DNA from 3 places in the Rahnella sp. CJA17(1/100) genome. Region 2 is predicted to be linked to each of the others. Evidence: predicted binding sites of a transcription regulator. Region 2 holds the regulator's gene; each other region holds the start of a gene.
The links. Region 2 encodes PurR, which represses purine synthesis genes. Its sites were predicted from a motif close to CANGCAAACGTTTGCNTG; they were not measured.

Region 1: purM (phosphoribosylformylglycinamidine cyclo-ligase) is a predicted target of PurR. The motif match lies at 1,802-1,819, and genes of this name have one in related genera.
Region 3: cvpA (colicin V production protein) is a predicted target of PurR. The motif match lies at 1,978-1,995, and genes of this name have one in related genera.

What each region holds. Positions count from the first base shown of each region.
Region 1 is NZ_CAWOJA010000002.1:82,381-85,665, reverse strand. Features, by position in the region: gene purN (phosphoribosylglycinamide formyltransferase) at 25-663, opposite strand; gene purM (phosphoribosylformylglycinamidine cyclo-ligase) at 700-1,737, opposite strand; gene upp (uracil phosphoribosyltransferase) at 1,970-2,596, shown strand; gene uraA (uracil permease) at 2,678-3,285, shown strand, end outside.
Region 2 is NZ_CAWOJA010000044.1:415,609-418,893, forward strand. Features, by position in the region: gene punR (DNA-binding transcriptional activator PunR) at 1-861, shown strand, start outside; gene purR (HTH-type transcriptional repressor PurR) at 899-1,924, opposite strand; gene cydH (cytochrome bd-I oxidase subunit CydH) at 2,258-2,347, shown strand; gene AACU55_RS18845 (C40 family peptidase) at 2,513-3,285, opposite strand, start outside.
Region 3 is NZ_CAWOJA010000022.1:365,634-368,918, reverse strand. Features, by position in the region: gene purF (amidophosphoribosyltransferase) at 1-1,387, opposite strand, end outside; gene cvpA (colicin V production protein) at 1,418-1,909, opposite strand; gene dedD (cell division protein DedD) at 2,257-3,030, opposite strand; gene folC (bifunctional tetrahydrofolate synthase/dihydrofolate synthase) at 3,020-3,285, opposite strand, start outside.

The DNA of each region.
Region 1 (3,285 bases), on a different contig from region 2:
GTGAAATCATGATGCAGTGGTAGATTAATCTTCTGCATATCCGCGTTCAGAAAGCGGATTGTTATCCAGCAGCGCCTGACCCTTTTGCAGCGACAAACGTCCGTCAACGAACCAGCTGACCACCAGCGGATAAATGCTGTGTTCCTGCGTTTGTATGCGGGCAATCAGCTCTTCTTCTGTATCGTCAGCAAACACCGGGACTTTGGCCTGTAAAATCACCGGACCGCCATCGAGTTCTTCAGTCACAAAATGCACGGACGTGCCGTGTTCCGCATCCTGATTTTCAATGGCCTGACGGTGGGTGTGCAGACCCGGATATTTTGGCAGCAGGGAAGGGTGGATGTTGATCATGCGTCCGGCAAAGCGCTGGACGAATTCAGCGGTCAGAATACGCATATAACCGGCAAGTACCACCAGATCAGGCTGGAAAGTGTCAATGGCATCCGCCAGTGCAACGTCAAATTCCGCCCGGTCCCGGTAAGCCTTAACATCCAGTGCATGCGCGGGAATACCGGCTAAACGGGCTCTTTCAAGCCCGTATGCAGCTGCTTTATTGCTGAAGACCGCACTGAGTGTTGCGTTGATTCGTCCCTGCTGGCAGGCATCAATCAGGGCCTGTAAATTGCTCCCCTCGCCCGATACCAGAACCACAATCCTTTTCATTTTGCTACCCGTCTTCAGTCAGTTGATTTACTGGTTTTATTCAATAACCACGCGTTCAGCGGAGTCAGAGGCTTTAATGTAGCCAATTTTCCACGCTTTTTCGCCATTATCGTTCAGTAATGCAATCGCCTGATCGGCCAGTTCTGCCGGAAGTGCCACCAGCATGCCCACACCACAGTTAAAGGTGCGGTACATTTCGTGACGGCTGACATTACCGGCGGTTTGCAGCCAGGTGAAGACATCCGGCCACTGCCAGCTTGATTCGTCGATAATCACCTGCGTGTTGTCCGGCAATACACGTGGGATATTTTCCCAGAAGCCGCCACCGGTCAGATGGACGATGCCGTGAACATCCACGTTTTCGATCAGGTTCAGAATCGATTTCACGTAAATTTTGGTCGGTGCGAGCAGGTGATCGGCCAGCGGTTTGCCTGCCAGATCGGTGGTTTCCGGGTCAGTCTTACTGACTTCCAGAATTTTGCGCACCAGAGAATAACCGTTGGAATGCGGGCCACTGGCGGCCAGGCCGATCAGCACATCCCCGTCAGCCACTTTGCTGCCGTCGATGATTTCTGATTTTTCCACCACACCCACGCAGAAGCCTGCCACGTCGTAATCTTCGCCGTGATACATGCCCGGCATTTCAGCGGTTTCACCGCCGACTAACGCACAGCCAGACTGTTTACAGCCTTCTGCGATACCGGTGATCACGCTGGCGGCAGTATCGACGTCCAGTTTGCCGGTGGCGTAATAGTCGAGGAAGAACAGCGGTTCAGCGCCCTGAACGATTAAATCGTTGACGCACATCGCGACCAGATCGATACCGATAGTATCATGGCGTTTCAAATCCATCGCCAGACGCAGCTTGGTGCCAACGCCGTCGGTACCCGAAACCAGTACGGGTTCACGATATTTTTGCGGCAGCGCGCAGAGGGCACCAAAACCGCCCAGTCCACCCATCACTTCAGGGCGGCGAGTCTGTTTTACTACACCTTTAATGCGGTCTACCAATGCGTTACCGGCATCGATATCTACGCCTGCGTCTTTATAGCTGAGAGAGGTTTTGTCGGTCACTGCGAAGTCCCCACGGCGGTTTGGGTTGGTGGTTGAAGAATAAAGCGGGGCAATTCTAACAGTGGAAGCAAACGTTTGCGAGCGCCTTATTCGATGATGAGTTTTAGGCTGTCTATACTCTAACCGGGTTACTGATGATCCAGATCAGGCTATTTGGTATGGCGTTCAAAAAAAATGGCGTTATAATCTCGCGATTTTTTTTTGCAGCTCAACCACCTTAGGAGAATAAATAATGAAGATCGTCGAGGTGAAACACCCGCTGGTGAAACACAAGCTGGGCCTGATGCGTGAAAACGACATCAGCACGAAACGTTTTCGCGAACTGGCTTCTGAGGTGGGAAGTCTGCTGACGTATGAAGCGACTGCTGATTTAGAAACTGAAAAAGTGACGATCGAAGGCTGGAATGGCCCGGTTGAAATCGATCAGATTAAAGGCAAGAAAATTACCGTAGTGCCTATCCTGCGTGCCGGTCTGGGCATGATGGAAGGCGTACTGGAACACGTTCCGAGCGCGCGTATCAGTGTGGTCGGCGTGTACCGTGATGAAGAAACCCTCAAGCCTGTGCCGTATTTCCAGAAACTGGTTTCTAACATTGAAGAACGTCTGGCACTGGTGGTTGATCCGATGCTGGCGACGGGGGGGTCTATGATTGCCACCATCGACCTGCTGAAAAAAGCCGGCTGCCAGAGCATTAAAGTGCTGGTGCTGGTTGCCGCGCCTGAAGGGATCGCTGCTCTCGAAGCTGCACACCCGGACGTTGAGTTGTACACCGCCTCGGTGGATCAGGGACTCAACGATAAAGGCTACATCATCCCGGGGCTCGGCGATGCGGGCGACAAGATATTTGGTACGAAATAAGCAGCAAGCAATAAGCCGACTAAGCAGTCGGCTTTTTTTTGAGATTTTTTTACCCGCCATTTTTTACAGAGGATCACATTCATGACCCGTCGTGTCATCGGGGTAAGCGAACGTCCGCCATTGCTGCAGACGATTCCCCTGAGTTTCCAGCATCTGTTTGCCATGTTTGGTGCCACCGTCCTGGTGCCCATTCTGTTTAAGATCAACCCGGCAACGGTGCTGCTGTTCAATGGCATAGGGACTTTGCTGTATTTATTTGTCTGTAAAGGGAAGATACCGGCGTACCTTGGCTCGAGCTTCGCGTTTATTTCCCCGGTGCTGTTGTTGTTACCGATGGGGTATGAGGTGGCGCTCGGTGGTTTTATTGCCTGCGGGCTGTTGTTCTGCCTGGTGGCGCTGATTGTTAAGAAAGCCGGGATTGGCTGGATTAACGTGATATTCCCGCCTGCGGCGATGGGCGCAATCGTTGCCGTCATCGGACTGGAACTCGCGGGCGTGGCGGCGAATATGGCCGGTCTGTTACCTGCCGAGGGCGCGGTGGTGGATTCCACCACCATTACCATTTCGCTGGTGACACTGTCCGTGACCATTCTGGGGTCCGTGCTGTTCCGTGGTTTCCTGGCGATTATCCCGATCCTGATCGGCGTGCTGGTGGGTTATGCACTGTCGTTCTTTATGGGGGTGGTGGA
Region 2 (3,285 bases):
ACGGGTAGTTTTAGTGCGGCAGCGCAAGATTTGCACCGCGTGCCTTCTGCTATAAGCTATACCGTCCGTCAGCTTGAGCAGTGGCTGGCCGTGCCGTTGTTTGAACGTCGCCATCGTGACGTGGTACTGACGCCTGCGGGAAAGGTTTTTGTCGATGAAGCGCGGATTCTGACAAAAAAAATGATAGCCACGCGCCGGCAGTGTCAGCAGGTGGCGAACGGCTGGCGCGGCGAATTACGTGTGGCGGTTGACCGGATTGTAAAACCCGCACGGACACGGCGTCTGGTGCTCGATTTCTACCGCCATTTTGCGGACACCGAACTCATTATTCACTCAGAAGTGTTTAATGGTGTCTGGGATGCGCTGGTTGACGGGCGGGCAGACGTGGCGATCGGTGCTACACGCGCGATACCGGTTGGCGGGGGCTTCAGTTTTCGTGACATGGGATTTATGGACTGGCATTGCGTCGTCAGCCCGCAACATCCGCTGGCGCAGTTATCCGGCGCGCTGAATGATGATGAGTTGCGGCCTTATCCTGCACTCTGTCTGGAAGACACCTCCCGGACATTGCCTAAGCGGGATACATGGACGCTGGATAACCAGCGGCGGCTGGTCGTGCCAGACTGGACCTGCGCGCTGGAATGCCTGACCGAGGGCTTATGCGTGGGTATGATGCCGGTTCATCGCGTCACGCCGTGGATAGAACAGAAAAAGTTGCAGGTGCTGACGCTGGAAAATACGTTTCCCGACAGCCCGTGTTGCCTGACGTGGGATCAAAGCAATCCGTCACCCTCGCTGGCCTGGTTGCTGGAATATATGGGCGATACAGAAACCATGAATCAGGAATGGCTGCGTGATTAGAAAAAAAACGCCTGCATCTGCAGGCGTTCGATATCTGTTAACGGCGGTAATCGCGGTACGGACCATCGGCTACGGAACGGCGTTCGACCAGTTTCGGATGCACCTCAATGGTCTGAGACTCTTCACGCTTACTGACAATTCTGTCCAGCAACATGGTAAAGGCCATTTCACCCAGACGTTCTTTCGGCTGATGCACGGTTGTCAGCGCGGGGGAGAAGTAACGGGCGTTACGCACATTGTCGTAACCGATCACGGAAATATCCTGAGGAACGCGCAGGCCCAGTTCGTCTGCGGCACAGATTGCGCCCATTGCCATCACATCGCCACCACAGAATACGGCAGTCGGGCGGTGCTTCTGCATCAGAATTTTATGCATCGCCTGATAGCCCGATTCCGGCTCGAAATCGCCCTGAACTACCCATTCGTCACGCAGCGGAATATTGGCTTCAGTCAGTGCTTTCACAAAACCCTGGAAGCGGCCACCGCCGGTATTACGTGCCAGTTGGCCCGGGATCACCCCAATATCACGATGACCGCGTTCAATCAGATAACGCCCGGCCATGTAACCCCCTTCGAAAGCATTATCAATAATGCTGTCGGTGAAGTTCTTACGCGCTTCGCCCCAGTCCATGACCACCATTGGGATCGAACGGTGCTCCTCGAGCATATTGAGCAACTCATCAGGATATTCCGCGCACATCACCAGCAAGCCATCGACGCGTTTTTGCGCCAGCATTTGCAGGTAGGCTTGTTGTTTCTCCAGATTATTATGCGAGTTACACAAAATCAGCGTATAGCCTTTGGAGAAGCAGCTGTTTTCTACGGCTTCAATCACTTCGGCAAAATAGGGCGCTTCGCTGGAGGTGGCAAGCAGACCGATCGTTTTGGTGTTATTGACCTTCAGACTGCGGGCTACAGCACTCGGCGAGTAATGTAACTCTTTGATTGCAAGGAGAACCGCTTCTTTGGTTTCTTCGGCGACGAAACGTGTTTTATTGATGACGTGCGACACGGTTGTAGTGGAAACGCCAGCGCGCTTTGCGACATCTTTAATCGTTGCCATGTAAACAATGACTCCTGAACTCACGTGTTTCAGCACGTTAGCATTATGTTAATCGTTTGCTTGCGTGGATCTCACTGCTGGCTTCTAAAAGGGCAGTGAAATCGTTGGGTGGATTCTTCAGAATGAGGCGTGAAATGCTCTCGGGTGAAATCAACCAGCACACAGGCGTGTTAACCGACAATTTTCTCTTATAATGCAGGAAAGTGGAAGTAAAATTCTCAGGGATACATTGTCATTCAGCACAAGATTTTAAATGTTAATTATGCGAAAATGCGTTGGCACACAATTAGTGTGGCTTAAAAAATGCCACAATTTGATCCGAAAGGGGGTTTGATGGACAGCAACCTGAAATTATCGTTGATCACCACGGTATGCGCTTTGCTTATGATTATCGCTTTCAGCTTCACTGCGGTGATGAACTGATTCAGTAAGTGAACCGCTATAAAAAAGGGCGATTCCTGTTACAGGAATCGCCCTTTTCAATTTTACGCAGTGGCCGTTACCGCCGATACTCTTCCCTGCAGAAACTCTTCGTTAAATGCTATTCAATGGCTGATTAGCGAAACTTCAGACTTAACGAATTGTTTATTATCGGATCGTTTTCGGCGTCATTACCCGGCGTGCACCCACATAATGATCTTGCCAGTAATCGTCGCCGAGAGAGGTGATTTTAATGTCTTCGCCCGTTCTTGGAGACTGAATAAACTTGCCGTTCCCCACGTAAACACCAACATGGTCTGCTGCGCCGCGGTTATTGATTCTGAAGAACACCAGATCACCGCTTTCAAGTTCGCCGCGTTTGACCGGAGCCGCATCGCGCAGGTGATACATTTCATTCGCTGTGCGTGGCATCTTAATACGGATCAAATCTTTGTAGGCGTAATAAACTAAGCCGCTGCAATCAAAACCGGTATTCGGCGAGGTTCCGCCCCAGCGATACGGTTTTCCTACCTGATGCATCAGTTTGGTCATCGCCGTTTGCTGGGCATGCTGATAGCGTTTTTTATGCGTTGCACTTAGCGTAATCGGTTTGCTGTCTTCTTCAGGCTTTTTACCTTTACGGTGCCGGCCATACGCTTCTTTTTTACTGACCCTTTCTGTGCTGTTTTTCGCGAGTGAACGGGTTTTGGCGTGTTTCTCTGTTTTGCTTTCGGCCCGTGTGGTCTTCAGTGTCTTTTCTTTTTTACTTTCGGCCCGGGTCGTTTTGACACTTTTCTCCGTCGTGGTCTTTCGTTTAGCCAGTTCGGTGCTTTTAACTTTCTTCTTCGAATTCTTGTCCTGAATTTTTTGTTCTGTCACTGGCGCGATTTTAGTTTTTTTACTGGTTTTCGCGGCCACCGTTTTTCGCTTTCGCCGTTCTT
Region 3 (3,285 bases), on a different contig from region 2:
CGAAAACTGAACATTCGAATTTCTCGATATCCATATTGTCTTCTTTCACTGCGGCGATCAGGTCGCTCAGATCCTGGAAGATCAAGGCATCAGCACCAATTATCTGGTTGATTTCACTGACTTCACGGCCATGGGCAATCAGCTCGTTCGCGCTTGGCATATCGATACCGTACACGTTCGGGAAACGAATTTCCGGTGCCGCAGAGGCCAGATAAACACGTCGCGCTCCGGCTTCACGCGCCATCTCAACAATCTGTTGAGAGGTGGTGCCACGCACGATGGAGTCATCCACCAGCAACACGTTTTTATCACGGAATTCAGCGCGGTTAGCGTTCAGTTTACGGCGTACAGATTTACGGCGTTCCTGCTGGCCCGGCATGATAAAGGTACGGCCGACATAGCGGTTTTTCACAAATCCCTGACGGTACGGTTTATCCAGGATGCGGGCGATTTCCAGCGCGATATCGCAGGAGGTTTCCGGGATCGGGATCACCACATCAATATCCAGGTCTTCCCATTCACGGGCAATTTTCGCGCCCAGCTTTTCACCCATACGAACACGGGCGCTGTAGACGGAAATTTTATCGATGAAGGAATCCGGACGCGCGAAATACACGTATTCGAACAGGCACGGATTATACTGCGGGTTCTCGGCACACATACGGGTGAACAACTGACCTTTTTCGGTGATATACACCGCTTCACCCGGCGCAACGTCGCGCAGGAACTCAAAGCCCAGCGTATCGAGTGCCACACTCTCAGAAGCCACCATGTACTCATTACGGCCATCTTCCAGCGTACGTTTACCAATAACCAGCGGACGGATACCGTGCGGGTCACGGAACGCCAGCATGCCATGACCGATAATCATCGCCACACACGCGTAGGCACCACGGATTTTCAGATTCACTGCGGCAACCGCAGCAAAAATGTTGTCAGCTTCCAGCGGGTAATGCTGGAAACGATCCAGTTCACTCGCCAGGATATTGAGCAGAATCTCAGAATCGGAAGTGGTGTTCACATGACGGCGCTGGCCTTCGAACAGGTTGCTGCGCAATTCGTGAGCATTGGTCAGGTTGCCGTTATGGGCAAGGGTAATGCCGAACGGAGAGTTGACGTAAAAGGGTTGAGCTTCTGAAGCGCTGGAACTGCCAGCCGTTGGGTAGCGCACATGGCCGATACCCATGTTGCCCTGTAAGCGTTGCATATGGCGGGCTTCGAAAACATCCTTCACCAGGCCATTCGCTTTACGTAAACGGAAGTTATTATTCGCGTCGATGGTGGTGATGCCTGCGGCATCCTGACCACGGTGTTGTAACACCGTTAACGCGTCATAAATCGACTGGTTTACCGGCATGAAACCGGCGATACCGACAATACCGCACATGTTGTCTTTTCCTCTTCAGCGCTGCCAAAACTAAATATGTTTTGGCAAGAAACTCGACGTGCTCTGCAGGTAGTCAAAGAACCACCTGATGATATAACTGAACTGTGGGATCAACTGGGATTGTTTCCAGTCTTCACTTTGCGAAAAACCGGTAAAAGTATCGAGGAAGAACAGCATCGCGGAGACAATTAACACCCCGCGCAGTGCGCCGAAGCACACACCTAACACCCTGTCAGTGCCGGACAACCCGGTTCTTTCAACCAGTGAACCAATCACATAGTTGACAATTGCACCTACGATCAACGTCGCGATGAACAAGATGGCAATTGCGATCCCGTTTCGAACTAACTCATCTTCGAAACGTGTGAAGTAGATGGCGAGGTAAGGGTAATAATGGCTGGCAACAAAAAAGGCGCAAGCCCAGGTTACCAGCGATAAAGCCTCACGAACAAAGCCACGGATCAAACTGACTAAAGCAGAAAATCCGATAGCCGCAATAATGACGTAATCAATCCAGACCATTAACTATTCCAGTGTCTAATCCAGTCACATCTGCCCCGGCATCCAGTTCGCGGCGAATTCTAACAGAAAAAGAAAACGTTTGCGTAGGGGAAATCAGCCGGTCAGACAAATTAATAATAGCGATTAAAAAAACCTCAATCGCAGCATAAACCTATAAAAATCCAACCAGAGGATCTTATAGAAAAAGGGCACAAATCGCTTGTGCCCTCCGTGGTATTTTTTATGTTTTAACGACTCCCTCCCCTGCGAAGGGGAGGGTTGGGGTGGGGTATTAATGGCAACGTTGAATCTGGCGTTGCCCGCTAAACCCCCTCCCCGCCTCCCCCTTCGCAGGGGGAGGCGCAAAGTCAGTGTGCGGAGTAAGCGCGAACCTGCCCACCCAATCCGCTCAGCTGTTGCAGTTGCGGAAGTGACGCTTCGAGTTTTTGCTTCGAGGCATCCGGGCCGACGTACAGGCGCGTGATCTGCCCCTGTACCGGTGTTGCAGGCACTGTGTAAGCACGGAAACCAGACAACCGCAAATTCGCCACAATCTCATTGGCTTTGGCGGCATTTTTCAATGCGCCAAGCTGCACCACATAAGACTGCCCTGTCGGCGCTTTTTCTGCCGGCGCAGCCTTCGGCTGTTCAACCGGTTTTGGCTGTTCAGCAACGGCCTTCGGTTGCTCAACCGGTTTTGGCTGTTCGACCGGCTTCGGTTTCACCGTTGGCTTCGCTTCCACCATCGGTTTCGGTTCGATCACTTTGGGTTTTTGAGGAGCAGGCTGCACCGTTTTTTTCTGCTCAGGCAGTGTGGTGACCGGCGGCGCTTCTATCGTGGTATTACCCGGCGCCACATTGCCATGATTGGCGGCGTTGGTGTTATTGGCAGGACTTGTATCGTCCTGTTCACCATTCATCATCTGATCGGCACCTTCCGGCGGCTGAGCAGGCAAAGATTGCGTGACCGGTGGCACCGAGTCCTGTTCCTCAACATCACCCGGTTTTGGCACCAATGGAATAGACGCAAATTCGTCTTCGTAATGCTTTTTCTTGCCGTCGAGTAAACCAGGCAAAATGATGACACCCAGTGCCACCAGAATGACCGTCCCGACCAGACGATTTTGAAACTTACTTGCCACTGGTTTTCCCCGTGTCTATAGCATCCATTACGTGAGCTACGGTATGGAACGAGCCGCAGACAATCACAATATCCTGAGGAGCCGCCTCCTGCATAGCCTGTTTCCAGGCAGACTCCACATCATCAAACTGGCGCGCCTGCGGCAGATGGACGGTCAGTTCTTCGACACTGGCCCCGCGCGGGCCTTCCAGCGGCGCGCAATACCATTCATCCACCTGCGGCGACAGGCAAGCCAGCGTACCGGCAATATCTTTGT